3 regions of the Micromonospora sp. NPDC005257 genome follow, and region 1 is predicted to be linked to each of the others. Evidence: riboswitches for the same ligand, from Rfam matches in the RefSeq annotation. Region 1 holds a riboswitch; each other region holds the start of a gene.
What was found. A riboswitch is a leader RNA that binds a small molecule or an ion and turns the genes downstream of it on or off. The one in region 1 is predicted to bind cyclic di-AMP.
Positions count from the first base shown of each region.

Region 2: linked by a shared signal. The riboswitch ahead of ACFYO8_RS26050 (hypothetical protein) and the one ahead of ACFYO8_RS05445 (hypothetical protein) in region 1 are both predicted to bind cyclic di-AMP.
Region 3: linked by a shared signal. The riboswitch ahead of ACFYO8_RS03100 (transglycosylase family protein) and the one ahead of ACFYO8_RS05445 (hypothetical protein) in region 1 are both predicted to bind cyclic di-AMP.

Region 1 covers NZ_JBIAKL010000002.1:429,370-439,052, reverse strand. Annotated here, with positions in the region: gene ACFYO8_RS05450 (carbonic anhydrase) at 18-671, shown strand; gene ACFYO8_RS05445 (hypothetical protein) at 728-1,756, opposite strand; cyclic di-AMP (ydaO/yuaA leader) riboswitch at 1,760-1,891, opposite strand; gene ACFYO8_RS05440 (YibE/F family protein) at 2,046-3,320, opposite strand; gene ACFYO8_RS05435 (SHOCT domain-containing protein) at 3,484-3,693, opposite strand; gene ACFYO8_RS05430 (metal-sensitive transcriptional regulator) at 3,819-4,118, opposite strand; gene ACFYO8_RS05425 (heavy-metal-associated domain-containing protein) at 4,199-4,405, shown strand; gene ACFYO8_RS05420 (hypothetical protein) at 4,440-5,411, shown strand; gene ACFYO8_RS05415 (heavy metal translocating P-type ATPase) at 5,429-7,684, shown strand; gene ACFYO8_RS05410 (CsbD family protein) at 7,752-7,925, shown strand; gene ACFYO8_RS05405 (YbaB/EbfC family nucleoid-associated protein) at 8,101-8,517, shown strand; gene ACFYO8_RS05400 (hypothetical protein) at 8,517-8,840, shown strand; gene ACFYO8_RS05395 (hypothetical protein) at 8,843-9,337, shown strand; gene ACFYO8_RS05390 (EndoU domain-containing protein) at 9,345-9,683, shown strand, end outside.
Region 2 covers NZ_JBIAKL010000014.1:121,573-131,255, reverse strand. Annotated here, with positions in the region: gene ACFYO8_RS26080 (LuxR C-terminal-related transcriptional regulator) at 1-1,652, shown strand, start outside; gene ACFYO8_RS26075 (DsbA family protein) at 1,660-2,211, opposite strand; gene ACFYO8_RS26070 (BON domain-containing protein) at 2,319-2,993, opposite strand; gene ACFYO8_RS26065 (hypothetical protein) at 3,152-3,556, opposite strand; gene ACFYO8_RS26060 (STAS domain-containing protein) at 3,974-4,333, shown strand; gene ACFYO8_RS26055 (SRPBCC family protein) at 4,435-4,887, shown strand; gene ACFYO8_RS26050 (hypothetical protein) at 4,911-5,987, opposite strand; cyclic di-AMP (ydaO/yuaA leader) riboswitch at 5,992-6,122, opposite strand; gene ACFYO8_RS26045 (cation diffusion facilitator family transporter) at 6,266-7,180, opposite strand; gene ACFYO8_RS26040 (AAA family ATPase) at 7,284-9,398, opposite strand; gene ACFYO8_RS26035 (alpha/beta hydrolase) at 9,523-9,683, opposite strand, start outside.
Region 3 covers NZ_JBIAKL010000001.1:728,324-738,006, reverse strand. Annotated here, with positions in the region: gene ACFYO8_RS03110 (M4 family metallopeptidase) at 1-1,964, shown strand, start outside; gene ACFYO8_RS03105 (YbaB/EbfC family nucleoid-associated protein) at 2,099-2,548, opposite strand; gene ACFYO8_RS03100 (transglycosylase family protein) at 2,769-3,407, opposite strand; cyclic di-AMP (ydaO/yuaA leader) riboswitch at 3,406-3,551, opposite strand; gene ACFYO8_RS03095 (LLM class flavin-dependent oxidoreductase) at 3,717-5,273, shown strand; gene ACFYO8_RS03090 (winged helix-turn-helix transcriptional regulator) at 5,320-5,796, shown strand; gene ACFYO8_RS03085 (hypothetical protein) at 5,957-6,205, shown strand; gene htpG (molecular chaperone HtpG) at 6,272-8,155, opposite strand; gene ACFYO8_RS03075 (GntR family transcriptional regulator) at 8,293-9,021, shown strand; gene ACFYO8_RS03070 (sterol desaturase family protein) at 9,018-9,683, shown strand, end outside.

The DNA.
Region 1 (9,683 bases):
TAGACGAGGTGAGGGACATGACGCCGAGGACCCCGGAGCAGGCACTTGCCGAACTGCGTGCCGGTAACCACCGGTTCGTCACCGGCGCCCCGCAGCACCCGAATCAGGACGCCGGACATCGGGCGGCCGTCGCCGACGGCCAGCACCCGTTCGCGGTGATCGTCGGCTGCTCCGACTCGCGGCTCGCCGCCGAGATCATCTTCGATCGCGGCCTCGGTGACCTCTTCGTGGTGCGTACCGCCGGGCACACCGCCGGGCCGGAGGTGCTCGGCAGCGTCGAGTACGCCGTCACCGTGCTGGGCACCCCGCTCGTCGTGGTGCTCGGGCACGACTCGTGCGGCGCGGTCCAGGCCGCCCGCGAGGGGGTCCGCACCGGCGCCGGCCCGGCCGGGCACCTGGGCGCGGTGGTGGACGCGGTCTCACCCAGCCTGCTGCGCGCCGCCCGCCAGGGCGTCGAGGACCTCGACGGCATCATCGACGTGCACATAGCGCAGACCGTGGAGGCGCTGCTGGCCCGGTCTGCCGTCCTGGCCGAGTGGGTGGCGGCGGGGCGGTGCACGGTGGTCGGTATGTCGTACCGGCTCGCCGGCGGCGAGGTGCGGACCGTGGCGCAGTCCCCGGCCCTGCTGCCCGCTCAGGCGGCGCCCGCCGATCCGGCGCTGGCGGGCTGACCGCACGGACGACGGAAAAGGGGCCGCCCTCGGGCGGCCCCTTTCGCGTCCGGGCGTCAGAGCAGCGACATGTGGACGTGGTCGGTGTGGTTCGACGGCCCGCTGTAGGAGCGCCAACCGGTGGCCGGGAACCAGATCTGCCGGTTCCAGATGACGTAGTAGATGCCCAGCCGGTCGGCGTTGCGGATGAGGAAGGCGGCCACCTCGTTGCCGTACCTGCGGGTGTCGTTGTTGTGCCAGGGCGCGAAGCCGCTGTTCTGCAGCGACCAGTCACACGCCTTGCCCTTGGGGTGCTCCCACGGCCCGCCGGACCGGTAGCAGCCCACGAAGCGCTTGAAGCCCGCGCGCCGGACCTCCTTGTACGCGTGCAGCGTGCGCGGCGTGACGCAGCCCGAGGTGGTCGGGTCGTCCTCGCTGCACGACTCCGACTTCCACCCGCCGTCGGCGGTGCGGCCGGGGGCGACCTTGGCGACCGGTGAGGTGGCGGAGACCAGGCCGCCGGTGAAGCCGAGACCGCCGACGAGCTTCAGCGCGCGCTCGGCCTGCACCTTCTCGCGCTCCATCGCGTTCTTCTGCTTCTCCTGCTCGCGTACCTCGGCGTCGAGCGCGATCTTGGCCTGTTCGGCGCGGTTCTTGACCGCGTTGATGGCCGCCAGGCGCTGCGCGTTGAGGAGGTTCAGCTCGTCCAGGGCGTTCACCCGGCGGACGAACGAGTCGGGGGAGTTGCTCTCCAGCAGCATTGCCATCGCGCCCATCCGGCCGGTCCGGTAGGACTGGGCGGCGAGCTGGTTGACCTGCGGGCTGAGCGCGTCGAGTTCGGCCTGTGCCGTCTTCACCTCGGCCGCCAGCCGCCGCTGGCGGTCCTGCGACTTGGCGAGCTTCGCCTTGGCCTGGAGGAAGTTCCGGTTGGCGGAGTCGATCGCCTCGGTGATGAGCGGCGGTTCGCCGTCCTCCTCGTGCCCCGAGGGGGTGCCGGGGGCCGCCGCGGTGGGGGCCGCGGTCGCCGGGGTGGGCCCGGCCAGCACGGCCAGTGCGGCCAGCGCGGCCACCACGGGTGTCAGCCAGCGGCGCAGGGGTGCCGTCACAGTGTTCCCTTCCGTCGGCCGCCGACCGGGTTAGCTGACGGGTTCGGGACGGAAGTGGCCCCTACCGCTGTCGCGGATTCACCCCATGTACCTGGTTCCCCGGCTCGCCCGCGGGCGATTGGGCGGCGGCACCGCTGGCGCAGGTGCGCGCCTTCGGCGGTGACCGGCAGCGAGGTTACCCGACAGCACTCGTGAGGATCTACGTCCGGAAGCCGACCAATAGCGAGATTTCGCCGTGGCGCGCCGTGACCAGCGTCGCGTTTGAAATCGATGGTCACCCTGCGGAGTTTCACCATGCGCCCTCCGTACTCCTTCCGCCGCCGAGCGCCTCCAGCGCGTCGTCCCGTCCGGCCGGCGGCCGGGGCGCGGGCGGCGCCGCGTCCGCGCCGCGCGAGCGCCGTCCGGCGGTGGTCACGATCGCGGCCAGTCCGGTCGTCAGCGGTACGGCGGCGATCAGGCCGAGCGTGGCCACCGCGCTGCGGACGATCTCCTGGGCGAGGAACTCGCTGGTGAGGATCTCGCTGACCGGGCGGGAGTCGGCGACCAGCAGGAGCAGCAGCGGCAGCGAGGCGCCCGCGTACGCCAGCACGATGGTGTTGACGGTGGACGCGATGTGGGCCCGGCCGACCCGGGTCGCCGCCCGGTAGAGCTGCCGCCGGGACAGCCCGGGGTTGGCGTGCGCCAGTTCGGTGACGGTGGCCGCCTGGGTGACCGTGACGTCGTCCAGCACGCCCAGCGAGCCGATGATGATGCCGGCCAGCAGGAGGCCGTGCAGGTCCACGTCGGCCTGGAACATGGACAGCGTGGTGGCGTCCTCGCTGCCGAAGCCGGTCAGATGGGTGGCGGACGTGGCGAGCAGGCCGAGCACGCCGGTGATCACCAGGCTGCCGAGCGTGCCGAGCACCGCCACCGACGTCTGCGCGGTGATCCCGTGGGTCAGATAGAGCACCACGAACATGATCAACGCGGCGCCGACGATCGCCACCAGCAGCGGCGGCTGGCCGGCGCCGATGCCCGGCAGCACGAAGCCGAGCAGGATGGCGAAGCTGGCCGCCAGGCCGGCGAGCGCGGCGAGCCCGCGCCAGCGGCCGAACGCCACGATCGCGGCGGCGAACAGCACCATGAGCCAGATCAGCGGCGTACCGCGCTGGTGCTCGGCGATGTTGTAGGACTTGACCGCCGGATCGGCCGGGTCGGTCAGCTCGACCAGGACGACCTCGTCGCCGACCGCGACCCGGGGTGCGCCGGGCCCGGCCGGGATCGGCGTCTCGACCTGACGGCCCGCGTCCGGACCCTGCTCGGCGGTCACCGTCACGGTGCCGCAGGGGCCGCCCCCGCCGTCCGGGGCCTCCGGGGTCGGCGGGCAGGGCTCGGTGACCACCCGGGTCACGGTGCCGTGGTAGCGGGGGACGTCCGCGCCGCCGACCGGCTCCCGGTCCTGCCGGGGCCAGAGGACCAGCGCCGCGATCACGGTGAGTGCGAACAGCGGCACCACCACGGCGACGAGCAGCCGGCGTACGCCCGGCGGCGCGGCGGGTGCGGGGTGGGTGTGGTCGGCACCCATGGCGTCTCTCCCAACGGTCGCGGCGACGCCTGGTCCGCCGGACCGGTCTGGTCACCCGGGCGGCGCGGACGTGTCGACCACATCCGGGTCGTCGCCCGGCCATGGTAGGCAGCCTGACCGGCTGGCCCCGGGCGCCGGGACCGGTGACGCTCGCCTCGCGTGATCAGGCCAGACCGGCCCGGCGTCGCCGGTACTCGTCCTCGTCGATCTCGCCGCGGGCGTACCGCTCGTCGAGGATGCGCCGGGCCGTCGTCGGGCCCAGGTACTGCGGGCCGGTCCACCGCACGGCCGCCCAGACGAGCCCTACCAGCACCGCGAGCACCAGCAGGGACCAGATCCACATCCAGCCCATCATCGGGCTCTGCCACATCATCGGGCCGCCCTCCGTCCATCACCGCGGGTCCGCCGGACCGGCCTGCCCGCCACTTCGACGGTACGGCCGCCCGGAGGTGTCAGCTCGGGTCGATGTGCCCTGCTCCGAGGGTCGGAGGTCCCCGCTCAGCCGCGCTTCATCAGGCGGCCGACGGCGGCCATCATCTCGGTCGCCATCTCGTCGGCCCGGCCCTCGGCGGCGCCCTCGTGCATGCAGTGCCGGGCGTGCCCGTCGAGCAGGCCGAGGCCGACCTTGTCCAGCGCCGCCTGGATGGCCGAGATCTGCGTGAGCACGTCGATGCAGTAGCGGTCGTCCTCGACCATCTTCTCGATGCCACGGACCTGACCCTCGATCCGGCGGAGCCGGGCGAGGAGTTGGTCCTTGCTGGCGGTGTAGCCCCGGGTCGGGCTGGACGGCGCGGTCATGAAGCCGAGGATAGCGTACCCCTCGGGGGTATGCTAACGTTCGGCACGTACCCCTAGGGGGTATAAGATCGGAGGGCGAGATGGAAACCACCTACCAGGTGAGCGGCATGACCTGCGGGCACTGCGCCAACTCGGTGAGCACCGAGCTGAGCGCGCTTCCGGGCGTCACCGACGTCCAGGTCGACCTGGACGGCGGCCGGGTCACCGTCACCAGTCGGAACCCGCTGGACGTGGACGCGGTCCGCGCGGCGGTCGACGAGGCCGGCTACGACCTCGTCGGTGCGTGACGGTCCGGCGGACCCGAGAAACCGAGGAGACACCATGAACACGGCGACGAAGCTCAGTGGCTTCGCCCTCGGCCTCGTGGCGGTGTTCGGCGCGGCGTACGGGATCGGCAACCTGGCCGATCCCGTCGCCCCGGCCGCCGAGACCCGCCACGACGACAGCGCCGGCGACCACGGGGCCGGCGACGCCGGTCACGGCGACGAGAGCGGCGCCTCCGCGCACCTGCCCGGCGGGCTGCTCGTCTCCGAACGCGGCCACACGTTCCAGCACGCCGCCGCGCCGGCCGGGCAGTTCGCCTTCCGGATCACGGGCCCGGACGGCACACCCGTCACCCGCTACGAGGTGGCCCACGACAAGCGCATGCACCTGATCGTCGCCCGCCGCGACCTCTCCGGCTTCCGGCACGTCCACCCGGAGATGGACGGCGACGGCACCTGGCGCGTCGCCTCGCCGTTGGACGGCCCCGGCGTCTGGCGGGCGTTCGCCGACTTCACCCCGGCCGGCGGGGAGCCGCTCACCCTGGGCCTGGACGTCACGGTCCCCGGCGAGCTGGCCGCCCGGCCGCTGCCGGCGCCGGCGACCACCACCACCGTCGATGGCTACACGGTCACCCTGACCGGCACGCCGGAGCCGGGCCGGACCAGCCGGCTCACGCTCTCCGTCAGCCGCGACGGGCGGCCGGTCACCGACCTCGCGCCCTACCTCGGCGCGTACGGGCACCTGGTGGCGCTGCGGCAGGGCGACCTGGCGTACCTGCACGTGCACCCGGAGGGCACGCCCGGCGACGGGCGCACAGCGGCCGGTCCGGCGATCACGTTCGCCGCCGAGGTGCCGTCGGCCGGGGCGTACCGTCTCTACCTGGACTTCCGGCACGGCGACGCGGTGCACACCGCCGAGTTCACAGTCCTGGCCGGCGACCGGACCGTGCCGGCGCCCGCCGCGCCGGCATCCACCACCGCACCGACCCCGGACGCCGGACACGGCACCCCCGGGCACGGGCACAGTTGAGCGCCGGAGGTGCCGCGATGACTGCCACGGGAAAGGCGCTGCCCACCGCGCCGAATCTGATCGAGCTGGCGATCGGCGGGATGACCTGCGCGTCCTGCGCCGCCCGGATCGAGAAGAAGCTCAACCGGATGGACGGCGTCGAGGCCACCGTCAACTACGCCACCGAGAAGGCCACCGTCCGGTACGCCGACGACATCGCGCCGGCCGACCTGATCGCCACGGTCGAGAAGACCGGCTACACCGCAGTGGTGCCGCCGCCGCCCGAGCAGGCGGAGGCGGCAGCGGCCGGGGAGCCGGTGGACGGGCTGCGCACGGCGCGTACCCGGCTCTGGGTCTCCGCCGTGCTCACCGTGCCGGTGATCGTGCTCGCCATGGTTCCGGCCTGGCAGTTCGACCACTGGCAGTGGGCCTCGCTCACCCTGGCCGCCCCGGTGGTGGTCTGGGGCGGGCTGCCGTTCCACCGCGCCGCGCTGGTCAACCTGCGGCACGGCGCGGCCACCATGGACACGCTCGTGTCGCTCGGCACGCTGGCCGCGTTCGGCTGGTCGCTCTGGGCGCTGTTCCTCGGCGACGCCGGCATGCCCGGCATGAAGCACCCGTTCAGCCTCGACATCACCCGCGGCGACGGCGCCGGCAACATCTACCTGGAGGCCGCCGCCGGGGTGACCGTGTTCATCCTGGCCGGCCGGTACTTCGAGGCCCGATCCAAGCGCACCGCCGGGTCGGCGCTGCGGGCCCTGCTCGAACTCGGGGCCAAGGACGTGGCGGTGCTGCGCGGCGGGCAGGAGACCCGGATCCCGGTCGGGCAGCTCGCGGTCGGGGACCGGTTCGTGGTCCGGCCCGGCGAGAAGGTCGCCACCGACGGTGTGGTCGAGGAGGGCACGTCGGCCGTCGACGCCAGCATGCTCACCGGCGAGTCGGTGCCGGTCGAGGTGGGGCCGGGCGACGCCGCGGTCGGTGCGACTGTGAACGCCGGCGGTCGGCTGGTGATCCGCGCCACCCGGGTCGGCGGGGACACCCAGCTCGCCCAGATGGCGCGGCTGGTCGAGCAGGCGCAGACCGGCAAGGCGGCGGTGCAGCGGCTCGCCGACCGGATCTCCGGCGTCTTCGTGCCCATCGTGATCGCGCTGGCCGCCGGCACGCTCGGTTGGTGGCTCGGCACCGACTCCGGTACGACCGCCGCGTTCACCGCCGCGGTGGCCGTGCTGATCATCGCCTGCCCGTGCGCGCTCGGCCTGGCCACGCCGACCGCGCTGCTGGTCGGCACCGGGCGCGGCGCGCAGCTCGGTGTGCTGATCAAGGGGCCGGAGGTGCTGGAGTCCACCCGCCGGGTCGACACCGTGGTGCTGGACAAGACCGGCACCGTCACCACCGGGCGGATGGCGCTGGCCGAGGTGCTGCCCGCCGACGGCGAGGACGCCGCCGACCTGCTCCGGGTGGCCGGCGCGCTGGAGGCCGCCTCCGAGCACCCGATCGCGCGGGCCGTCGCCGAGGCCGCGGCCGAGGCCGGTCCGCTGCCGCCGCTTGGCGAGTTCGCCAACGTCGAAGGGCTGGGCGTCACCGGCACCGTCGACGGCCGGAGCGTGGTGGTCGGCCGGGCGCGGCTGCTGCGGGAGCGGGGTCTCGACGTACCCGAGGAGGTCGTGCGGGCCGCGACCGGCGCGGAGGCCGCCGGGCGGACGGCGATCCTGGCCGGCTGGGACGGGCGGGCCCGGGGCGTGCTCGCGGTGGCCGACGCGGTGCGGCCGACCAGCCGGGCGGCCGTCACCCGGCTGCGTGAGCTGGGCCTGAAGCCGGTGCTGCTCACCGGCGACAACACCACTGTGGCGAAGGCGGTGGCCGCCGAGGTCGGTATCGACGAGGTGATCGCGGAGGTGCTGCCCGCCGACAAGGTCGCGGTGGTCGAGCGGCTCCAGGGCGAGGGCCGGGTGGTCGCCATGGTCGGCGACGGGGTGAACGACGCCGCCGCGCTGGCCCGGGCCGACCTCGGCCTGGCCATGGGCACCGGCACCGACGCGGCCATCGAGGCGGCCGACCTGACACTGGTCCGGGGCGACCTGATGGCCGCGGCGGACGCGATCCGGCTCTCCCGACGGACGCTGGCGATCATCAAGGGCAACCTGTTCTGGGCGTTCGCCTACAACGTCGCGGCGCTGCCGCTTGCGGCGGCCGGACTGCTCAACCCGATGCTCGCCGGGGCGGCCATGGCGTTCTCGTCGGTCTTCGTGGTGGGCAACAGCCTCCGGCTGCGGCGCTTTCGCCCGATCGGGTGAGGGGATTGAGCGACCGGCCGGCTGGGTAACCGGTTGTTGTCAGGCAATCGCTTCAGTGGAGGTCATCATGGGTCTCGACGACAAGATCGACAACACGTCCCAGGACGCCGCGGGCAAGGTCAAGGAGGGCGTCGGCCGGGCCACGGACAACGAGCGCCTGGAGGCCGAGGGCCGCAACGACCAGGCCGGCGCGAAGCTCAAGCAGGCCGCCGAGAAGATCAAGGACGCCTTCAAGAGCTGAGTACGCGACGCACGCACACCACCGGGTCGGCCCACGGGCCGGCCCGGCGTGCTGTGTACGGACGGTGACGATCCCGCGTGGCGGAGGCCACCGTCCACATCGATCCGGCGGGACCACCGGGATCGGCTCGGGTGCATAGGATGCGAAGCGACCTCGAATGGGGAGGAGCGTCGCGATGGCCGATCCCGCCGACCCGTCCGGCTTCGGCCGGGTGCTGTCCGAAACCATGGCCGCGCTCCAGCGGCAGGCCGCCGCGGGCGAGCAGGTGGCGCCGCCGGAAGGCGTGGGCGAGGCCGCCGACGGCCTGATCCGGGTCACCGCCGGCCCACCCGGGCAGGTCACCGGGGTGACGCTCGACCCCCGCGTGATGCGGATGGCCAGCGAGGCACTCGCCGAGGAGATCGAGGCGGCCGTCAACGCCGCGCTCGCCGACCTGCGGGAGCAGGCCGCCACCGTCCCCGGCGATGTCGACCTGGGGTCGCTCGGTGAGCAACTGCGCCGCATCCAGGCCGACGCGGGGCGCCAGTTCAGCATGTTCACCGATGCCCTGATGCAGGCGCAGGACCGGCTCGCCCGCCAGGACGGGCGCTGATGCCGGTCGAGATCGATCCGGAGCGGCTGGGCGCCTCCGGGTCGGCGCTCGACTCGGTCGCGACCCGGTTCGGCGCGGCGCTCACCGCCTTCCGGGCCGAGCTGGCCGGCTTCGGCCGTCCCTGGGGGTCCGACGACATCGGCTCGCTCATCGGCGCCGCCCACGACGAGGTGTCCGCGTTCGCGTTCGAGTGCTTCGACGACGCGCTCAACGAGATCGCCGCCGCCGGCGCCGACCTCGGCAGGATGGCCGTCAGCTACACCGAGACCGAGGCGGCCATCACCCGCAACCTCGACGGCCTGCGGCGGATGCTGGGAGGCTGAACATGGGCATGGAACTACCCGGCGAGCTGCGGTCGCTGCTCGGCGTCCTCGGCTACACCTGGCCCGAGGCGGACGAGACCAAGCTCTTCGAGATGGGCAACGCCTGGATCCGGTTCTCCGACACCCTCTCCGGGGTGGTGAGCGACGCGAACACCGGGGCGGCCACGGTCTGGACCCAGCACACCGGTCAGGACATCGCCGCGTTCCAGACCTGGTGGAACAAGGAGGACAGCCCCGCCGACAGCCTGCGCGACGGCGTCACCGCCGCCGTGCTGACCGGCACCGGCCTGATCATCTGCGGCGCGATCGTGCTCGCCCTCAAGGTCGCGGTCATCGTGCAACTGGTCATCCTGGCCGTGCAGATCGCGCAGGCCGTCGCCACCGCGGCGGTCACCTTCGGGGCCTCGCTGCTGGAGATCCCGATCTTCCATACGCTGGCTCGGACCATCGTCGGCAACCTCGTCCAGGAAGCCCTCTGGAAACTCGTCGACGGGTGAGGTGACCATGAGCGGGGGTAAAGCGGGCGGCCGGCTGATGCGCGCCGCGTTGCGCTTTCTCAAGCGGACCAAGACGCGCAACCGGCCCGACCGGATGAATCCGCACTTCACCGAGCACGTGTTCGGCGGCCACGTGAAGCCGGGCATGCCCAAGGGATCGGGCTACCACTACCGGCCCGGCGGCGAGGACTTCCCCGGTCGCCGGCTTCAGCCCGGCAGCGTCGTCAAGGACCCGAAGACCGGGGCCTACAGCGCCAAACCGGAGTTCTTCGACCCGACCATGAACCCCCCGCACGGAGCCTGGAAGCCGAAGAAGGGCAACGGCGGGGAAAGCTCGTTCTTCCCC
Region 2 (9,683 bases), on a different contig from region 1:
CCGCCGACGAGGTGCGTGAGCTGCACCGGCGGGCGGCCGGCTGGTACGGCGCCCACGACCGCCCGGCCGAGGCGCTGCGGCACGCGCTCCTGGCCGGCGAATGGACCGACGCCACCGAACTGTTCGTCACCCGCTGGCCCGAGCTGGCGCCGGACGAACCGGCCGCCGTGCCGGCCCCACCCGAGCCGCCCGCCGAGGCGGTCCGCCGGGATCCGGAGCTGGCGCTGGCCGCGGCGGCCGAGCGCGCGTACGCCGGGGACCGGGTCGCCGCCGACGCGCAGTTACGGCGGGCGCTCGCCCAGGCCGACGACCTGCCCGCGCCGCGCCGCGACCGGTTCGGCCGGCTGGCCGCCGCCGTGGAGCTCAGCCTGGCCCGGATCGGCGGCGACCACGAGGAGGTACGCCGGGCCGCCGACCGCCTGCTGTCCACCGGCCCGGCGCAGGCGTCCCCGACCGGCCCGGACGCGGGCGCCGGTGACCCGCGCGCCGGGACGGCCGAGCGGTACGACGTGCGCGCGGTGGCCGGCGCCGCGGACGGGCTGGCCGCGCTGGCCGAGGGGGAGCTGTCCACCGCCCGGGACCGGTTCGCCGCGGCGCGGGAGGCGGCGCGGCGGGCCGGGCGACCGCGTACCGAACTGCTCTGCGTCAGCCGCTCGGCGCTGCTGGAGGCGGCCCGGGGCGCGCTGCGCAGCGCCGAGGACCTGGCCCGGGAGGCGCTGGTGATGCCGCAGTGCCAGGGCTGGTCGTCACGGTCCGACTGCGGCTACGCGTACCTGGCGCTGGCGTTCGTGGACTGGCAGCGGGACCGGCCGGCGGAGGCCACCGCCCACCTGGCGCTCGCCGGGCCGGCGGGCGCGGAGCCGGGCGGCGCCGCCCTCACCGCGCTCTGCCGCGCCGGGCTGCTGGCCGACGGCGGCGATCCGGGCGGCGCATTGCGCACGCTCACCGAGGCGCGGACGGCCGCGCCCGGCCCGGAGCTGGCCGGACGGCTCGCCGCCGACGAGGCACAGGTACGCGCCGCCGTCGGCGACCTCGACGGTGCCCGGGCGTTGCTCGACGCGGCGGGCCACGGGCCGGCGCCGGCGCTCGCGTCGGCGCGGCTGCGGCTGCGCGCCGGTGACGCCCAGGCGGCCGAGCGGACGTTGCCCGACTGGACCGCGCCCGGGGCGGCGGACTGGCCGCTGCCGGTGCGGTTGGGCGCCGGGCTGCTCGACGCGGCGCTGGCCGACGCCGGCGGTGGCGCCCGGCGGGCCGGCCGGTTGCTGGAGGAGGTGCTGGCGCTCGCCGAGCCGGACGGCCTCCGGCGCGTCTTCACCCGGGCCGACCCGGGGGTACGCGATCTGCTCGCCGCGCGCCTGGACTCCGGCACCGCGTACTGGGCCACGGTGAGCGAGCTGGTCCGGGGCGTGGACGCGCGACCGGCCACCGCGACGCCGGCCGCTCCGGCCCGCACGCTCGACGAGCCGCTCACCGAGCGGGAGCTGACCGTCCTGCGTTACCTGCAGAGCATCCTGTCCAACGTGGAGATCGCCGCCGAGCTGTCACTGTCGGTGAACACCGTGAAGACGCACGTGCGCAACATCTATCGCAAGCTCGACGCGACCCGCCGGCGGGACGCCGTCCGGCGGGCGCGCGAGCTGCGGCTGATCTGACCGGCGCTCAGGCGTCGGCGGCGGCGTCCACCATCGCGAGCAACTCGGCCAGGTCGTAGCCGCCGTCGTGGCGCACGTCGTTGACGAACAGCGTCGGCGTGCCGCTGACGCCGCTGCGGATGCCGCCGACGAAGTCCTGCCGGACCCGGTCGGCGTGCTCCTGGCGGCCGACCTCCGCGACGACCTCCTCCGGCGGCAGGCCGACCTGCTCGACGCCGAGCGACAGGTGTACCGGGTCGAGCTGGTCCTGGTGCTGGTAGAGCCAGTCGTACATCTCCCAGAACCGGCCCCGCGCGGCGGCGGCCTCGGCGGTCTCCGCGGCGTTCTCCGCGTACGGGTGGACGTTCGTGATCGGGAAGTGCCGGTACACCAGCCGCACCACGTCGGCCCGCTGACGCAGCACCTCGGTCAGGTTCGGGTACGCGACGCCGCAGAACCGGCACTGGAAGTCGCCGTACTCGACGACAGTGACCGGCGCGTCCACCGGCCCGCGGACGTGGTCGCGTTCGGTCACCGGGACCCGTAGCCGCGCGGTGGTGACCTGAAGTGGCGTGGTCATCCGGCACTCACCCGCCCGCTCGTGGTCAGCCGGTTCGGATCACTCATGCCTCCCACGGTGGCCGGGGCCCGGGTGAGCCGGGCTCACCCGGGCCGGGTGGTTCCGTCTCACCGCACGGCGAGGTGGTTGCGTACCTCCCGGATGCCGGGGGCGTTCCACACCACCCGCTCGATCTCCTCGCGTTCGCCGGTCGAGTGGACCTGCCCGTCCAGCAGCACCGTGTCGCCGTGCACCCGCACGTCGATCTCCTCGCCCCCGGTGGCGCGGTTGCGGGCCAGCGCGTCCACGATCCGCTCGGCCAGGTCGTGTCCGTCCGGGTGGACGGTGGGACGCACCGCGATGCCGTTGCTCACCCCGCGTACGCCGGTGAGCCGGGCGACAGCGCGTTCGGCGGCCCGCCGCTGGTACTCCCACTCGACCTCGCCGTGCAGTGTGACCCAGCCGTCGGCCACCGTCACCTGCAACGCCTCGATCGGCACGAACGCGTCCCACTCCAGCGCCCGGACGGCGGCGACGGCGATCTCCGGATCCTCCCGTCCGGCAGCGGTGTCGATCCGGACGGCGAGGTCGTTGGCGACCGCGCGGACCCGGGTGACCCGGTGCGCGGCCCGCTCGGCGGCCCACTTCTTGGCGTAGCTGTCCACCCGGCCGGTGAGCGTCACCACGCCCTCGGTGACCGTCACCCCGATCTCGTCCGGGCCGACCCGGGGCTCCCAGGTCAGCTCGTCGAGCACGGCGGACTGGATGTCCCGGTCGGTACGCGTGATCGTGTCGGTGGCCATCCGGCTCTCCCTCCCGTCGATCGCGGCGCGGGCACGTGGTCCCGCACCCGCGATCCTGCGCGTGTCCCGGGTGAGCCGCCCTCACCCGGTCCGGGTGAGGCAGCACGACGGCCGCCCCGGGAGTCCCGGGGCGGCCGTCGTCGTGTCGTACGGGTGGGTCAGCCGTCCAGGCCGGCCGGGGAGTTCGGCCGGTCCACGTCCACGAACTCGATCTCGTCCGCGGCGCGGTCCCGGCTGCCGGCGGCGCGTGCCGCGGTGCCGGCGGCCCAGCCGATCGCCGCGCCGGCGAGCGCCGCCGCGATCAGCAGCGTCCAGGGCAACGCGGGACGGCGGCCGGCGAGCGCGTCGAACGCGCGACCGGCCCGGCGGCGTGCCTCCTCGGCGGCGGAACCGACCAGGCCGGTGGCGTCGTCGGCCAGGCCGGACGAGCTGCGGCGGGCGGTCCGGGTGGCGTCGCGCACGCTGTCACCGGCGGAACCGGCGGCGGAGAGCAGGTGCTGCCACGCCTGGTCGGCGACCCGCTCGGCCTTGCCCCGGCGGTCCAGCAGGTTGGATCCGAACATCGTTCTACCTCCTCGGGTGCCGAAGGCCGGCGGCCACTTCGGACTCCGGTGTCCATCCGGCGGGTTCACTGTCTCGGGCAGTGCCCCGCCGGACGCCGCGGCAAACCACGCCCGGGTGACGGCGGTGAGCGGTGAACGGGACGAACCTCTCGAACGCGCCGGGGCGGGTGCGGACGGGACGGGCGGGCGCCAGCTACCCTGGTCGGCGGATCGGCGGGCCCGCCCGGTCGCACGGTTGGCCGGGGCCCGCCGAAGAGGAGAAACTGGAACCCGGTGTTCCGGATTGGGTAGGCCCAGGTGTGCCCAGTTCGTGAATTGCTCATCCCGGGGGGTGGCGACCGGGGCGTGGGAGGAATACGCTCGGTCGCGGCCCGCGTACTGATGAGGCGCCCGTCATGGGCGAGTGGAGGTGCTCGCGTGAGCCTGTCGATCGTGAAGTCTGTGCGGCCGGGTGGTGTCGTCGAGATCGCGCCCCGTGGGGAGATCGACGTCGACACCGCGTACGAGGTGCGGGAAGCGATCGCCGAGGTGCTCGCGAAGGCCCGCCCCGCCCGGATCGAGCTGAACATGCGGCTTGTCACGTTCATCGACTCGGTCGGCATCAGCGCCATGGTGGCCGGCTTCCAGACCTGCGAGGTCAGTGGCGTCAAGCTCGTGGTCACCGAGCCGAGCCGGTTCGTGCACCGGCAGCTCTGGGTGACCGGCCTGCTCGGCCTCTTCGGCGCGCCTGAGCCGTGGTTCGCCGACGACACCCCCGAGGTGCTGCCCGGCGCCTGAGCGTCGCTCGCACCCCCTGCGGCCAGGGGACCTTCTACCCGTTGCCAGTCCGGCGTCGGTACGGGACGATCGTCGCGACGCACGACGGCGAGGGGGCCCGCTTGCAGAGCAGCGACAGCTTCAGCTACACCGTTCAGGCCCGGTGCAGCCGGGCCGGAGCGGTCGCCCTGCTAGGCGACCTGAGTCGCCAGGGTGAGCTGCATCCGCTGATCGTCCGGGTCCGGAGGCTGCCGGCCCGGCCCGGCGCGCTGTCCAGCTACGCGATCACCGACCGGCTGCAACTCGGCCCGCTGCACTTCCCGGTGACCTACCAGGCGGACGTGCTGATCGCGAGCGAGGACGAGGTGGTCACCGTCGCGCGGCAGCAGCCCGCGACGACCGTACGCAACTACACCCGGCTGTGCGACGAGCCCGACGGCACGGTACGCATCGAGGTGGAGATCACGCTCACCGCGCCGGCGCCGCTCTTCGGGTACGCGTTCCGCCAGGCCCGGGCGGCTCACCTGGGCCTGGCGGCGCGTCTCGGACCGACCCTGGAGGGCCGGCCGGCCTGACCCGGCCGACCCCTTGCGGGCGCTCAGTACACCGACAGGTGCACGTGGTTGGTGTGGTCGCTGGACGGGTCGCCGTTGCCGCCGCTGTACGACTTCCACCCGCTGCTGGGCAGCCAGATCTGCTTGAACCAGATCACGTAGAGCACGGCGAGCGGGTCGGCGTTGCGCACGAAGTACGCGGCCAGGTTGTTGCCGTACGTCCGGTCGCCGCCGGAGGCCACGCCGCCGAAGCCGTTCTTCTGCGCGGCGAAGTCGCAGGCCCGCCCCTTCGGGTGCTCGCCCGAGCCGCTGGGCCGGTGGCACGAGACGTACCTGGTGAACCCGGCCGCCTTCGCCTGTTGCAGCGCGTGCAGCGTGCGCGGGGTGATGCAGCCGTCGGCCGGGGTGGGGTCGTTGACGCTGCACGACTCCGACGGCCAGGAGCCGTCCGAGTTGCGCGGCGCCGGCTTCGCGTTCTTGTTGGAGGTGCCCTGGACGCTGCCACCGCCGCTGCTGCTGCTGCGCGAGGCGCGGTCGTTGGCCACCTCCAGGGCGCGCTCGGCCTGCTCCTTGCGCTTGGCCATCACCGTCACCTGCTTGCGCTGCTCGCGGATCTCGCCGTCGAGCTGGGCGCGGGTGCGGGTGGCCTCGTCCCGGGTGGTGATCAGGTCGCGCAGCGTACGGTCCTCGTGCGCGGCGACCTGCTCCAGCGCGGCGGCCCGGTCCATGAGGCCCTCCGGGCTGCTGCTGCCGAGCAGCGCCCCGGCGGTGCCCAGGCGGCCGTTGCGGTACGCCACCACGGCGATCTCGCCGACCTTCGCGTCGCGTACGGCCAGCTCGGCGCCGACCGTCTTGAGCTGTTCGTTCAGTTGCTTCTGGCGCTTCTCCGACCGGTTCAGCGCGGCTTTCGCCTCCAGCCAGCCCTTGCTGGCGGCGTCGAGCTGGGCACGCAGTTCGGGCGTGCCGCCCTCGTCGTCGCCGGGCGCGGCGGCGAGCAGGCCGGTCGCCGGCGCCGCCGAGGCGGGGGAGACCGGAACGGTCGCGACGCCGAGGGTCAGCGTCGCGACGAGCAGGGCCGCCAACCGGGCGGCCGTCCGTCGTACAGGTGCCACGTCGGGCATTCACACGTCCTTCCGTCAACGCCGACCGGGTTAGCTGACGGGTTCGGGACGGAAGATCCCTACCGCTGACGCGGATGCACCCCACGTACGTGGTTCCCCGGCTCGTCCCTGCGGACGATTAGGCGACGGCCGCCCCACCGGGGCCGGTGGCGCCCGCGGGTGCGGCCGCGACCGAGACTACCGGCGCTGCCCGGGTACGGCTCCGTGGAGCAATACCACTAGGCGGGGCAAAACCGGCATAAGACTACAACAGCCACAGTGATTTAAGTCTGCCCTAATCACCACTCGGTCTTGCCGCACACTCCGGCCGACGCTCCGGGTTCGACCTGCAACGTGGCGTGATCGATGGAGAAGTCCTCGTGCAGGGCGGCCCGCGCGGCGGCCAGCACTGCGCCCGGGTCCACGCCCGGGTCGGTGGTCAGGTGCGCCGAGGCCACCTCCATGCCCGAGGTGAGCGTCCAGACGTGCAGGTCGTGCACCTCGGCCACGCCGGGCACCGCGGCCAGCCGGTCGTGCACGGCGGTCACCTGGAGGTGCTCCGGCGCGGCCTGCACCAGGATGCGCAGCGCGGCGCGGCCGAGCCGCCAGGTGCGCGGCAGGATGAACAGGCCGATCCCGACGGCGACCAGCGGGTCGGCCCACCACCAGTCGGTCACGGCGATGACCAGCGCGGCGGCGATCACGCCGAGCGAGCCGAGTAGATCGCCGAGCACCTCCAGGTAGGCCCCGCGCAGGTTGATGCTCTCCTTCGCCCCGGCGCGCAGCAGCGCGAACGCGACGATGTTGGCGAGCAGGCCGAGCACCGCCACCACGAGCATCGGACCGGCCAGCACCTCGGGCGGCTCGTCGAACCGGCGTACCGCCTCGACCAGGACGTAGAGCGCGACGGCGCCGAGCAGCACGGCGTTGGCCAGGGCGGCGAGCACCTCCAGCCGGTAGAGCCCGAACGTGCGCTGCGGGTCGGTGCCGGCGCGGCGGGCAGCGGTGATCGCGGCCAGGGCCATGCCGATGCCGAGGACGTCGGTGAACATGTGTCCGGCGTCGGAGAGCAGGGCGAGCGAGCCGGTGGTGAAGGCGGCCACCGTCTCGACCACCATCAGGACGGCGAGCAGCGCGAAGGCGGCCCAGAGGCGGCCCCGGTGGCGGTGTGCCGCGTTGGCCACCGCGCCGCTGTGGTCATGACCTGCGCCCACGCCAACACCCTCCCTGCCCCGTACCGGCCAGGCTCAATGTATGTTCACATCGCTATGTATGCAACTAAACAATGGGTGGCGGCGGGGCCACGGACGGGTGTCCTCAGAGCGGGTCGAGCGTGGTGAGGCGCTGGGTCGCCCGGGACAAGGCCACGTAGAGCGTGCGTACGCCCGAACCGGGGTCGGCCCGGATCTCACTCGGCGCCACCAGCACCACGCCGTCGTACTCCATGCCCTTCGCCTGCAGGCTGGTGACCACCTGGAGCCGGCCCGCGCCGAGCGCGCCCAGCCAGCCGGCCACCTCCTCGCGGCGCGGCACCGGAGTGATCACACCGACAGTGCCCTCCACCTGCGCGAGGAGCGCCTCGGCCGCCTCGACGGTGGCCGCCGGCAGGTCGGCGGCGGGCACCGTGCGCTCGACCGGCGGCACGCCGGTGGACCGGACCGCGTCGGGCAGCGGCAGGTCCGGGTAGAGCCGGCGGATCTCCGCCGCCGCCACCGCGAAGATCTCCGCCGAGTTGCGGTAGTTGGTGGTCAGCTCGTAGCGGTGCCGCTCGCGCCGGCCCAGCGCCTGGTCCCGGGCCCGGTCCAGCTCCTGCGGGTCGCCGGTCCAGGCCGTCTGCGCCGGGTCGCCGACCACGGTCCAGGAGGCCAGCCGTCCGCGCCGGCCGACCATCCGCCACTGCATCGGCGAGACGTCCTGCGCCTCGTCCACCACCACGTGCGCGTAGTCGCGGTAGTCGTCCGGACGCTCCCGCGCCGCCGCGCGGGCGGCGCGCTGCCGGTCGGCGTACGTGCTCAGCTCGCGCACGCCACCGGCGAGCTGGTACGGGTCCCGCTTGGGCCGGGCCCGCCGCACCGGCTTGCCGAGCAGCGCGTCCAGCTCGTCGAGCAGCGCGATGTCGGCCACCGTCAGCCCCTCGGTCGCGAGCGACCGGTACGCGTCGCCGAGCAGCCGGATCTCGGCCGAGGAGAGGATCCCCCCGGCGTAGCGGCGCAGCCGGTCCGGGCGGGCCAGCCAGTCCAGCACGTGCCGCGGGTGCAGCCGGGGCCACCACGCCTTGAGGAACTCGCGGAACTCCGGCCGTTCGATGATCTCGTCCTCGAACGCCGGCTGCTCCGGCAGCCGGCCCACCCGCAGCGTGCGCGCCTGCGCGTAGAGCGCGGCGAGCACCGCGTCGAACGCCGCCCGGCGCACCTCGTTGCGGCGCGCGCCCCGGGCCAGCGTCCGGTCCCGGATCGCGTCCAGTGCGGCGCGTTCCAGGCGCAGCAGCTCGCCCCGGTAGAGCAGGCGCAACTCGCCCGGGGAGTCCGGCACCGCGTCGCGTACCGCGCGTTCCAGCACCCGGCGCATCCGCAGCGACCCCTTCACCGCCGCCACGTCCGGCGGGTCGGTACGGGACGCGGACAGGCCGGGGAAAAGCGAGCCGAGCGAGTGCAGCGTGGCCGTCTCCTCGCCCAGCGAGGGCAGCACGGAGGCGATGTACTCGACGAACACGCCGGACGGGCCGACCACCAGGATCCCGCCGCCCGCGTACCGGGCCCGCTCGGAGTAGAGCAGGTACGCGGCCCGGTGCAGCGCCACCGCCGTCTTGCCGGTGCCCGGACCGCCGGAGACGATCGTGACGCCGTTGCCGGGGGAGCGGATCGCCTCGTCCTGCTCGCGCTGGATGGTGGCCACGATGTCCCGCATGCCCCGGCCGGTGGCCCGGGACAGCGTGGCCAGCAGCGCCCCGTCACCGACCACCGCCATGTCCGGCGGCGCGGCCTCCGGGTCCAGTAGGTCGTCCTCGATCCGGGTGACCTTCTCCGCCGCCGACTGGATCGTGCGCCGGCGCACCACGCCGCGCGGCTCGGCGGGGGTGGCCTGGTAGAACGCGGCCGCGGCGGGCGCCCGCCAGTCCACCACAAGCGTCTCCGCGTCCACGCCCCGCACGCCCAGGCGGCCGACGTGCAGCACCTGCCCGGTCCGCAGGTCCAGCCGGCCGAACACCAGACCCTCGTGCTCGGCGTCCAGCACGTGCCGGCGCTGGGCGGCGTGGAAGACCATCGCGTCCCGCTCGACCAGCGCGCCGAAGTTGCCGACCCGGGCCAGCTGGTAGCCCTCCCGCTCGGCGTCGGCCGCCGACCGGCGCAGTTCGGCCAGCCGGGCGTACACCCGGTCGAGGTGACGCTGCTCGGCGGCGATCTCCCGGTCCAGCGTGGTCTGGTCGGTCAACGCGGATGCTCCTGTGTTCGGAGGGCACGACGGGCTGAATGAGGGTACGGGCCGTCGGCAACCGGCACACCGGGGCATGCCGCGCACGTGGCGTACGTCAGGTGCCGCCCGCGGGCGGGGACGCTCAGCGGCGGGCCGCGGGGCGGCCGGCCAGTACCCGGTCCAGCACGCCGGCCAGGGCGGCGTTGACCTCGTCGGGGCGCTCCATCATCAGCATGTGCCCGGCACCCGGGCAGACGGTCAGCTCGGTGCTGGGCAGCGTCGCCGCGATGGACTCGGCGCAGG
Region 3 (9,683 bases), on a different contig from region 1:
CCGCCGCCCCGAACCCGGCCCAGGCCCGTGCGGCCGCCGCCGACTCGGCCCGCGCCCTGGTCGCGGACCGCCCCGCGTACCTGCAGGCCGGCACTGACGACGCGTTCGTCCAGAAGCCGGTCATCTCCTCCGAGGGCACCCAGTACGTGCCCTACGAGCGCACCTACAAGGGACTGCCGGTGGTCGGCGGCGACTTCGTGCTCGCCACGGACTCCGCCGGCAACCTGAAGTACGCCTCGGTCGCCCAGCAGCGCCCGATCGGCGCCCTCGCCACCACGCCCGCGCTGACCCGGGCCGCCGCCGCGAAGACGGCACGCGCACAGCTCAAGACCGTGAGCGCGGTCGAGGGCACCACGCTCGTGGTCTACACGCTCGGCGCCGCACCGGCGCTGGCCTGGGAGACCACGGTACGCGGCACCAGCGCGGACGGCCCCAGCCGGCTCACCGTCGACGTCGACGCCCGCACCGGCGCGGTCCTGCGCCAGCAGGAGCACGTGGTACGCGGCACCGGCACCGGCGCCTGGAACGGACCCAGCCCGCTCACGCTCAACACCACCCAGTCGGGCTCCACGTACACCATGAAGGACCCGACCGTCACGAACCTGAGCTGCCAGGACGCGGCGAACAACACCACGTTCAGCGGCTCCGACGACGTGTGGGGCAACGGCACCGGCACCAACAAGGAGACCGGCTGCGTGGACGCGTTGTTCTCCGCGCAGACCGAGCACAAGATGCTCGCCCAGTGGCTGGGCCGCAACGGCGCCAACGGCAACGGCGGCTACTGGCCGATCCGGGTGGGCCTCAACGACCAGAACGCCTACTACGACGGCAGCCAGGTGCAGATCGGCAAGAACACCGCCGGTCAGTGGATCGGCTCGCTGGACGTGGTGGCGCACGAGATCGGCCACGGCATCGACGACAACACCCCGGGCGGCATCTCCGGCGGCGGCACGCAGGAGTTCGTGGCGGACACGTTCGGCGCGGCCACCGAGTGGTTCGCCAACGAGCCGTCCAGCTACGACGCGCCGGACTTCCTGGTCGGCGAGAAGATCAACCTGGTCGGCTCCGGCCCGATCCGCAACATGTACAACCCGTCGGCGCTCGGCGACCCGAACTGCTACTCCAGCAGCATCCCGTCGACCGAGGTGCACGCCGCGGCCGGGCCGGGCAACCACTGGTTCTACCTGCTGGCGAACGGCAGCAGCCCGACGAACGGGCAGCCGTCCAGCTCGACCTGCAACAGCAGCAGCGTGACCGGCCTGGGCATCCAGAAGGCCATCAAGATCATGTACAACGGCATGCTGCTGAAGACCTCGTCCTCGTCGTACCTGAAGTACCGCACCTGGACGCTGCAGGCGGCCAAGAACCTCTACCCCGGCAGCTGCGCGGAGTTCAACACGGTCAAGGCCGCCTGGGACGCGGTGAGCGTGCCCGCCCAGTCCGGTGACCCGACCTGCTCCGGCGGCAGCCCGACGCCCACCCCGAGCACCACGACCACCCCGCCGCCGGGCGGCTGCTCCGGCAACAAGCTCGCCAACCCGGGCTTCGAGTCGGGCAACGTGAGCTGGAGCGCCTCGTCCGGCGTCATCACCACCAACAGCGGCCAGGCCGCGCACGGCGGCTCGTACAAGGCGTGGCTGGACGGATACGGCTCGTCGCACACCGACACGCTCAGTCAGTCGGTGACGATCCCGGCCGGATGCCGTGCGACGTTGAGCTTCTGGCTGCACATCGACAGCGCGGAGTCGACCACCAGCACCGCGTACGACAAGCTCACCGTCAAGGCGGGCAGCACCACGCTGGCCACCTACTCCAACCTGAACAAGGCCACCGGCTACGTGCAGCGGTCCTTCGACATCTCGTCGCTGGCCGGCACCACGGCGACCATCTCGTTCAGCGGCGTGGAGGACAGCTCGTTGCAGACGTCCTTCGTCGTCGACGACACCGCGGTCAACCTGAGCTGACCCGTGGCGTAGCGCGGCCGGTCGTCGTCCTCCCGACGGCCGGCCGCCTCGTCGCGCCCGGCCGGTTGCCGTCGCGCCGGGCCGGCCGCTTCGTCACGCCGGGCCGAGCGCGTCGTCCGGCCGGCACCGATGCGTCAGGCCGGGCGCGCGCCCTGGGACGCGGCGCCCCGGTCGCGGTGGATCCGCGCGGCCGCCTCGTGCATCGCGCGGCCGAACAGCTCGGCCTGGTCGCCCATGCTGCCGAGCCGGGCGGCGAGCGCGTCGGCGTCGGCCCGCGCGGACGCGCTGACCTGGGCGTCCAGCTCGGACAGCGCCGCGTTGGCGGCGGCGACGAGGTGTTCGCAGAGGACGCCCAGCGGCTCGCCGGCCAGCTCCGGGTCGATCGTCACGGAATCCAGCCGGCCACCCTGGACGGCGACGGCGCGGACCCGGCCGCCGGCGGCCGTGCCCTCGGCGCGCAGCAGGTCGCCCGCCTCGCCGTCGGCATGCGCCGAGGCCCGCGAGCGCATCGAGGTGAGCGCCTGCTGGGTACGGGTCAGCAGCTCATCGAGGCTCGCGGCCGCCGAGAACGGGTCGTTGGTCATATCCGCGCTTTCTTCACGTCTTAGCCGAGCACCGGAACCCTAGCAACCGGCCCCGACGAATCGCGCTCACCTGCCGGCGTGGGTCGCCCTCCGGCACCGCGAGCAGGCCGGACGCCCGTGGTGCGGCGTGTCGCGCCCAGGCGGAGACCCGTTGACGCGGCGTGTCGCGGACGGGCGAACGCCCGGCCGGGGTGAACCGGCCGGGCGCCGCCGGAACCGCTCAGCGCAGGCGCAGCCGCTGACCGGGGAAGATCAGCCCCGGGTCGTCACCGACCACTGTGCGGTTGCGCTCGTGCAGGGCACGCCAGCCGCCGTCGACGCGCTGCGCCACGGCGATCTCTGACAGTGTGTCCCCGGGCCGGACCAGGTACGTCCCGGCGCCGGTACCGGGCCGCGGCGCGACGAGGGCCCGCTCCGGTGCGGCCCTCTTCGTGGCGGGACGCCGCGGCGCGGCCTTCTTCACGCCTGACCGCTTGTCGGCAGTGGCCGACCCGGAACCCTTCTTCGCCGAGCCGCCCTTCTTGCCGCAGACCGGCCAGGCGCCGATGCCCTGCCCGCGCAGCACCTTCTCCGCGACGGCGATCTGCTCGGACCGGCTGGCCAGGTCGGCGCGGGCGGCGTACTTCTGGCCGCCGTAGCCGTTCCAGGTGGCGCGGGAGAACTGGAGCCCGCCGTAGTAGCCGTTACCGGTGTTGATCTTCCAGTTGCCGCCCGACTCGCAGCGAGCGACAGCGTCCCAGTTGACGCCCGCGCTGGCCGGAGCGGCCGAGCCGAACAGGGTCGCGGCGCCGAGGGCGGCGCCGGCCATCACCGCTCCGAGAGCGGTACGGCGGCCTCGGGCTGAGTATTCAGTTGCCATGTGGATTCCTCCACGCCGACGAGGTGAGCTGTCGGGTTCGGGCCGAGGAGCCCGGCCGCCGGTGGCGGCTTCACCCCGAGGTGACGATGCACCGTGGAACGTGTGGTTCCCCCGCTCCCGCACGAGGTTCGGTGACCGCGGCCGACGGCGGGATTTGGCGTTTCCGGCCTGCGGTGTCCGCTACTGCGAACGAAACCGACGCTAAGAGCGCTTTGCGTCGATCGTCCACTTCTTGTGATGCCCTTCACCCGGCCGGGCTACCGGGCGCTACCGTGGCAGGGCTGGGCAAGATCACGGGAGGCGGGACAGATGACCGATCACGGACACGAGCTGACCTTCGGCGGTTTCCTCACCCCCGCCGCCGCGCAGCCGGACCAGGTGGTGGCGCTGGCCCGGCTCTGCGAGCAGGTGGGGCTGGACCTGGTCACGTTCCAGGACCACCCGTACCAGCCGGGCTTCCTGGACACCTGGACGCTGATGTCCTACGTGGCTGCCGCCACCGAACGCGTCCGCCTGGCCGGAAACGTACTGAACCTGCCGTTGCGCCAGCCGGTGGTGCTGGCCCGCAGCGTCGCCAGCCTGGACCTGCTCACCGGCGGCCGGGTCGAGCTGGGACTCGGCGCGGGCGCGTTCTGGGACGCGATCGAGGCGGCGGGCGGGCGACGCCTGTCCCCGGGCGCGGCCGTCGATGCCCTCGACGAGGCGATCCGGGTGATCCGCGAGGTCTGGGACACCGACCGCCGCGGCATGATCCGCGTCGACGGCGAGCACTACCAGGTGGTCGGCGCCAAGCGCGGCCCGGCGCCCGCGCACCCGGTGGGCATCTGGGTCGGCGCGTACAAGCCGCGCATGCTGCGCCTGGTCGGCCGCGCCGCGGACGGCTGGCTGCCGTCCCTGTCGTACCTGCCGAAGGGCCCCGACGAGCTGCCCGCCCTGAACGCCCTGGTGGACGAGGGCGCCCGGGCCGCCGGACGCGATCCGGCCGCGATCCGCCGCATGCTCAACGTGACCGGCACGTTCGCCCGCTCGTCGGGCGGCCTCCTGGCCGGGCCGCCGGAGCAGTGGGTGGAGGAACTGGCCGGGCTCACGCTGGAGCACGGCATCACCACGTTCATCCTCGGCAGCGACGAGCCGCGCGCGATCCAGATCTTCGGCCAGGAGGTCGCGCCCGCGGTGCGCGAGCTGGTCGCCGCCGAGCGCACCGCGCCCGAGCCCCGCCCGGCCGCTGGACAACAGGCCGCCGGCGGCGGCGCCGGCACGCTCGGGGTCACCCCCACCCCGGACCCGGGGGTACGCCTGAGCGCACGCCGCCCCTGGGACGAGTCCACCCGCCCGAGCGCCCCGCCGCCGCCGGCCGGGCACGCCTACCCGCCCCGGGGACAGGCCGCCGGGCAGCACCTGGTCGACGTGCACGACCACCTGCGCCAGGAGCTCGCCCAGGTGCGCGACCTGCTGGAACAGGTCAAGCGGGGCACGGTGTCGCCGGGCCGGGCGCGGGCCGCGCTGAACGAGATGACCATGCGGCAGAACAACTGGACGCTCGGGGCGTACTGCGCGGCGTACTGCACCATGGTCACCCAGCACCACGGGCTGGAGGACGCCTCGATCTTCCCGCACCTGCGCCGCTCCGAGGCCGGGCTGGCCGCCGTGCTGGACCGCCTGGAGGAGGAGCACGTGGTGATCCACGGCGTGGTGGAGAGCGTCGACCGGGCGCTCGTGGAGCTGGTCCGCCGGCCCGGGGACTTCACCGGCCTCCAGGAGGCGGTGGACCTGCTCACCGACACGCTGCTGTCGCACCTGTCGTACGAGGAGCACCAGATCGTCGAGCCGCTGGCCCGGTACGGGTTCTTCCCCGGCCAGCTGTGAGACAGCTGGCTTTTGCTTTCCTAAGTCAGGGGGTACCGTCGACGCCGTGACGGACCTCCTCGCCCAGCGTGACTCCTGGTCCACCGCCAACTGCTCGATCGCCCGGGCGCTGGAGGTGGTCGGCAACCGCACCACGCTGCTCCTGCTGCGGGAGGCGTCGTTCGGCACCCGCCGCTTCGACGACTTCGCCCGGCGGGTCGGCGTCAGCGAGCCGGTGGCCGCCGCACGCCTCAAGCAGCTCGTCAGCGACGGGCTGCTCGACCGGCGCCCCTACCGCGAGCCCGGGCAGCGCACCCGCGACGAGTACGTGCTCACGGCCAAGGGAAGCGACCTCATCCCGGTGCTCGTCGCGCTGCGGCAGTGGGGCGACGCGTACGCCGCCGACGAGGCCGGCCCGGCGGTCCGGGTGACCCACGACGAGTGCGGCGCGGCGGTGCACGCCCGGCTGCGCTGCGACGCCGGGCACGACGTACCGCCCGGTGAGCTGGCCGTTCTGCCCGGCCCGGGCCTGCTGTCCGCCTGACGCACCCCTTCCCACACCCCGGAGCGAGACATGAAGATCGCTGGGAGCACCGCCCTGGTCACCGGCGCCAACCGCGGCTTCGGCCGGCACCTGGCCGCCGAACTCGTCGCGCGTGGCGCCACGGTCTGGGCCGCCGCCCGCAACCCGGGCACCGTGGTCGATGACGAACACCCTGCGCCTCGAGCTGGCCGGCCGGGGCGTCCGCGTCGCGGGCCTGCACGTGGGCTACACGGACACCGAGATGACCGCCGCTGTGACCGGCCCGAAGACCGACCCGGCCGAGATCGCCCGGCTCGCGGCGGACGGCATCGAGTCGGACAGCTACGAGATCCTGGCCGACGACGTCGCGCGCCGGGTCCGGGCCGGACTGTCCGGCGGAGTGGCCGCGCTCTACCCCGCGCTCCCCTGAGCGCCAGGCGTTGAACGGGGGCCCTTCTCTGTCGCGCAGGCGACAAGAAAGGGCCCCTCCCTACGGCTACAGGCCGCGAGCCAGGCGGTCGGCGAGGATCCGGGTGAACCGGGCCGGGTCGGCCAGCTCGCCACCCTCGGCCAGCAGTGCCATGCCGTACAGCAGTTCGGCGGTCTCGGTCAGCGCGGCCGTGTCGCCGCCCTCCCCGTGCGCCTTACGCAGCCCGGTGACCAGCGGGTGGGCCGGGTTCAGCTCCAGGATCCGCTTGACGCGGGGCACCTCCTGGCCCATGGCCCGATACATCTTCTCCAGCGTCGGCGTCATGTCGTGCGCGTCGCCCACCACGCAGGCCGGTGAGGTGGTCAGCCGGGTGGACAGGCGCACCTCCCTGACGCTGTCGGCGAGCGCGCCGCCGAGGAACATGAGCAGGTCGGCGTACTCCTGGCGGTCCGCCTCGGCCTTCTCCTTCTCCTCCTCGGTCTCCAGGTCCACCTGGCCCTTGGCGACCGAGCGCAGCGTCTTCCCGTCGTACGCGCCGACGCGCTCGACCCACACCTCGTCCACCGGGTCGGTGAGGATCAGCACCTCGTAGCCCTTGGCGCGGAACGCCTCCAGGTGCGGCGAGTTCTCGATGGTGGTCCGGTTCTCACCGGTGGCGTAGTAGATCTCGGTCTGGCCGTCGCGCATCCGCTCCACGTACGCGCGCAGCGAGGTCGGCTCGGCCGGGTCGTGGGTGCTGGCGGCGCGCACCAGCTCCAGCAGCGTCTCGGTGTTGTCCGGGTCCTCCAGCAGACCCTCCTTCACCACCGGCCCGAACTCGGTCCAGAACGTGCGGTACGACTCGGCGGACATGTCCTTGAGTGTGGCGAGCACCTTCTTGACCAGCCGGCGGCGCACCGCGCGGATCTGCCGGTCCTGCTGGAGGATCTCCCGCGAGATGTTCAGCGACAGGTCGTGCGCGTCCACCACGCCCTTGACGAAGCGCAGGTAGTTGGGCATCAGCGCGTCGCAGTCGTCCATGATGAACACGCGCTTGACGTAGAGCTGCACGCCGCGGCGGCCCTGCGGGGAGAACAGGTCGAGCGGGGCGTGCGAGGGCAGGAACAGCAGCGCCTCGTACTCGAAGGTGCCCTCGCCGCGCATGTGGATGGTTTCGAGCGGGTCGGCCCAGTCGTGCGCGACGTGCCGGTAGAACTCCTTGTACTCGGCCTCGTCGACCTCGTCCCGCGAGCGCGCCCAGAGCGCCTTCATCGAGTTGAGCGTCTGCTCCTCGCGGATGGTGGCGCCGTCCTCGCCGGGCTTGTCGACAGTCATCCGGATCGGCCAGGAGATGAAGTCGGAGTAGCGCTTGACGATCTCGCGGATGGTCCACTCGGCGGTGTAGTCGTGCAGGTTGTCCTCGGTGTCGGTCGGCTTGAGGTGCAGCGTGACCGAGGTGCCCTGAGGCGCCTCCTCGACCTCCTCGATCGAGTACGTGCCCTCGCCGCTGGACTCCCAGCGGGTGCCGCCGGACCGCCCGGCGCGGCGGGTCAGCAACGTCACCTTGTCGGCCACCATGAACGTGGCGTAGAAGCCGACGCCGAACTGGCCGATCAGCTCCTGGGACGCGGCGGCGTCGGCGGACTCGCGCAGCTTGCGCAGCAGCTCGGCGGTGCCGGACTTGGCGATCGTGCCGATCAGGCCGACCACCTCGTCGCGGGTCATGCCGATGCCGTTGTCCCGCACGGTGAGCGTACGGGCGTCCTTGTCGACCTCGATCTCGATGTGCAGGTCGGCGGTGTCGGCCGACAGCTCCTTGTCGACGAGCGACTCCAGCCGCAGCTTGTCCAGCGCGTCGGACGCGTTCGAGATCAGTTCGCGCAGGAAGACGTCCTTGTTCGAGTAGATCGAGTGCACCATCAGTTGCAGCAACTGACGGGCCTCGGCCTGGAACTCCAACGTCTCGCTCACACCGACTCCCTTCCACTCTGGCGGGCCTACGGCGGAAAGGATACGAGGCGTGACCATCGCGGCACGCACCGGCCGCCCCCGAAACCGGCTGGTCCAACCAGTTGACGGGTTGATCTGTTCGGGCCACACTGCTGCGCATGACCTTCGATCCCGCGCCTCGTGTCTCGGTCTCCGACCACGTCTTCGGCCGGCTTCGGGACGCGATCGTGTCCGGCCGCTACGCGCCGGGCGAGACGCTGCCCGGCGAGCGGGAGCTGGCCGGGGCGTTCGCCGTCAACCGGCACGCGGTCCGGGAGGCACTGCGCCGCCTGCAACAGCTCGGCCTGGTCCGGGTCAGTCAGGGCGGCGCGACCCGGGTACTGGACTGGCGGGTCCACGCGGGGCTGGACCTGGCGCTGTCCCTGGCGCGCTCCGGTGACGTACTCCCGGTCGAGACGCTGGTGCGCGACATGCTGGAGATGCGGGCCTGCGTCGGGACCGACGCGGCCCGGCTCTGCGCCGAGCGCGGGGACGCGGCGGTGGTCGCCGCGGTGGTCCGGGCCACCGAGGAGTACGGCGAACTGGCCCCCGACCTGGACCTGATGCACGAGGCGAACATCGCCGTCTGGCGGCTGATCGTGCGCGGCAGCGGCAACACCGCCTACCAGCTCGCGTTCAACAGCCTGGTGGCCGGCACGTTCGCGGTCGGCGACGTACCCCCGGACGCCCGCGCGGCCGAACTGCTCGACGTCGCCGGGCACCGCAGTCTCGCCGCGGCTGTCGCCTCCGGTCAGGGCGCGGCGGCGGCCCGGCACGCCCGGGCGCTGCTGACCGCGCCGGTCACCACCCCCCTCTCCCCCACCCCCCGAAGGGAAGCGCGCGCATGATCCCCGCCGTGCTGTACGCGGTCCCGGCGTTCCTGCTCCTGATCGTGATCGAGGCGGTCTCCTACCGCTTCCTGCCCGACGACGACGAACGCGGCTACGAGGTGCGCGACACCGCCACCAGCCTGTCCATGGGGCTGGGCAGCCAGATCATCGGCATCCCGTGGAAGCTGCTCACCGTCGGCCTGTTCGCGGGGCTGTGGACCGTGGCGCCGGTGCAGCTGTCCCCCGGCGACTGGTGGACCTGGGTGATCCTGTTCTTCGCCGACGACCTGGCGTACTACTGGTTCCACCGCTCCCACCACGAGGTACGCGTGCTCTGGGCCAGCCACGTCGTGCACCACTCAAGCGTCCACTACAACCTGTCGACGGCGCTGCGGCAGAGCTGGACGCCGATGACCTCGCTGCCGTTCTGGCTACCGCTGGCGCTGCTCGGCATCCCACCGTGGATGATCTTCCTGCAGCAGTCGGTCAGTCTGCTCTACCAGTTCTTCCTGCACACCGAGAGGATCAACGTGCTGCCCCGGCCGATCGAATGGATCTTCAACACCCCGTCGCACCACCGGGTGCACCACGGTTCGAACACCGAGTACCTGGACCGCAACTACGGCGGCATCCTGATCGTCTGGGATCGGCTGTTCGGCAGCTTCGAGCCCGAGCGCGCC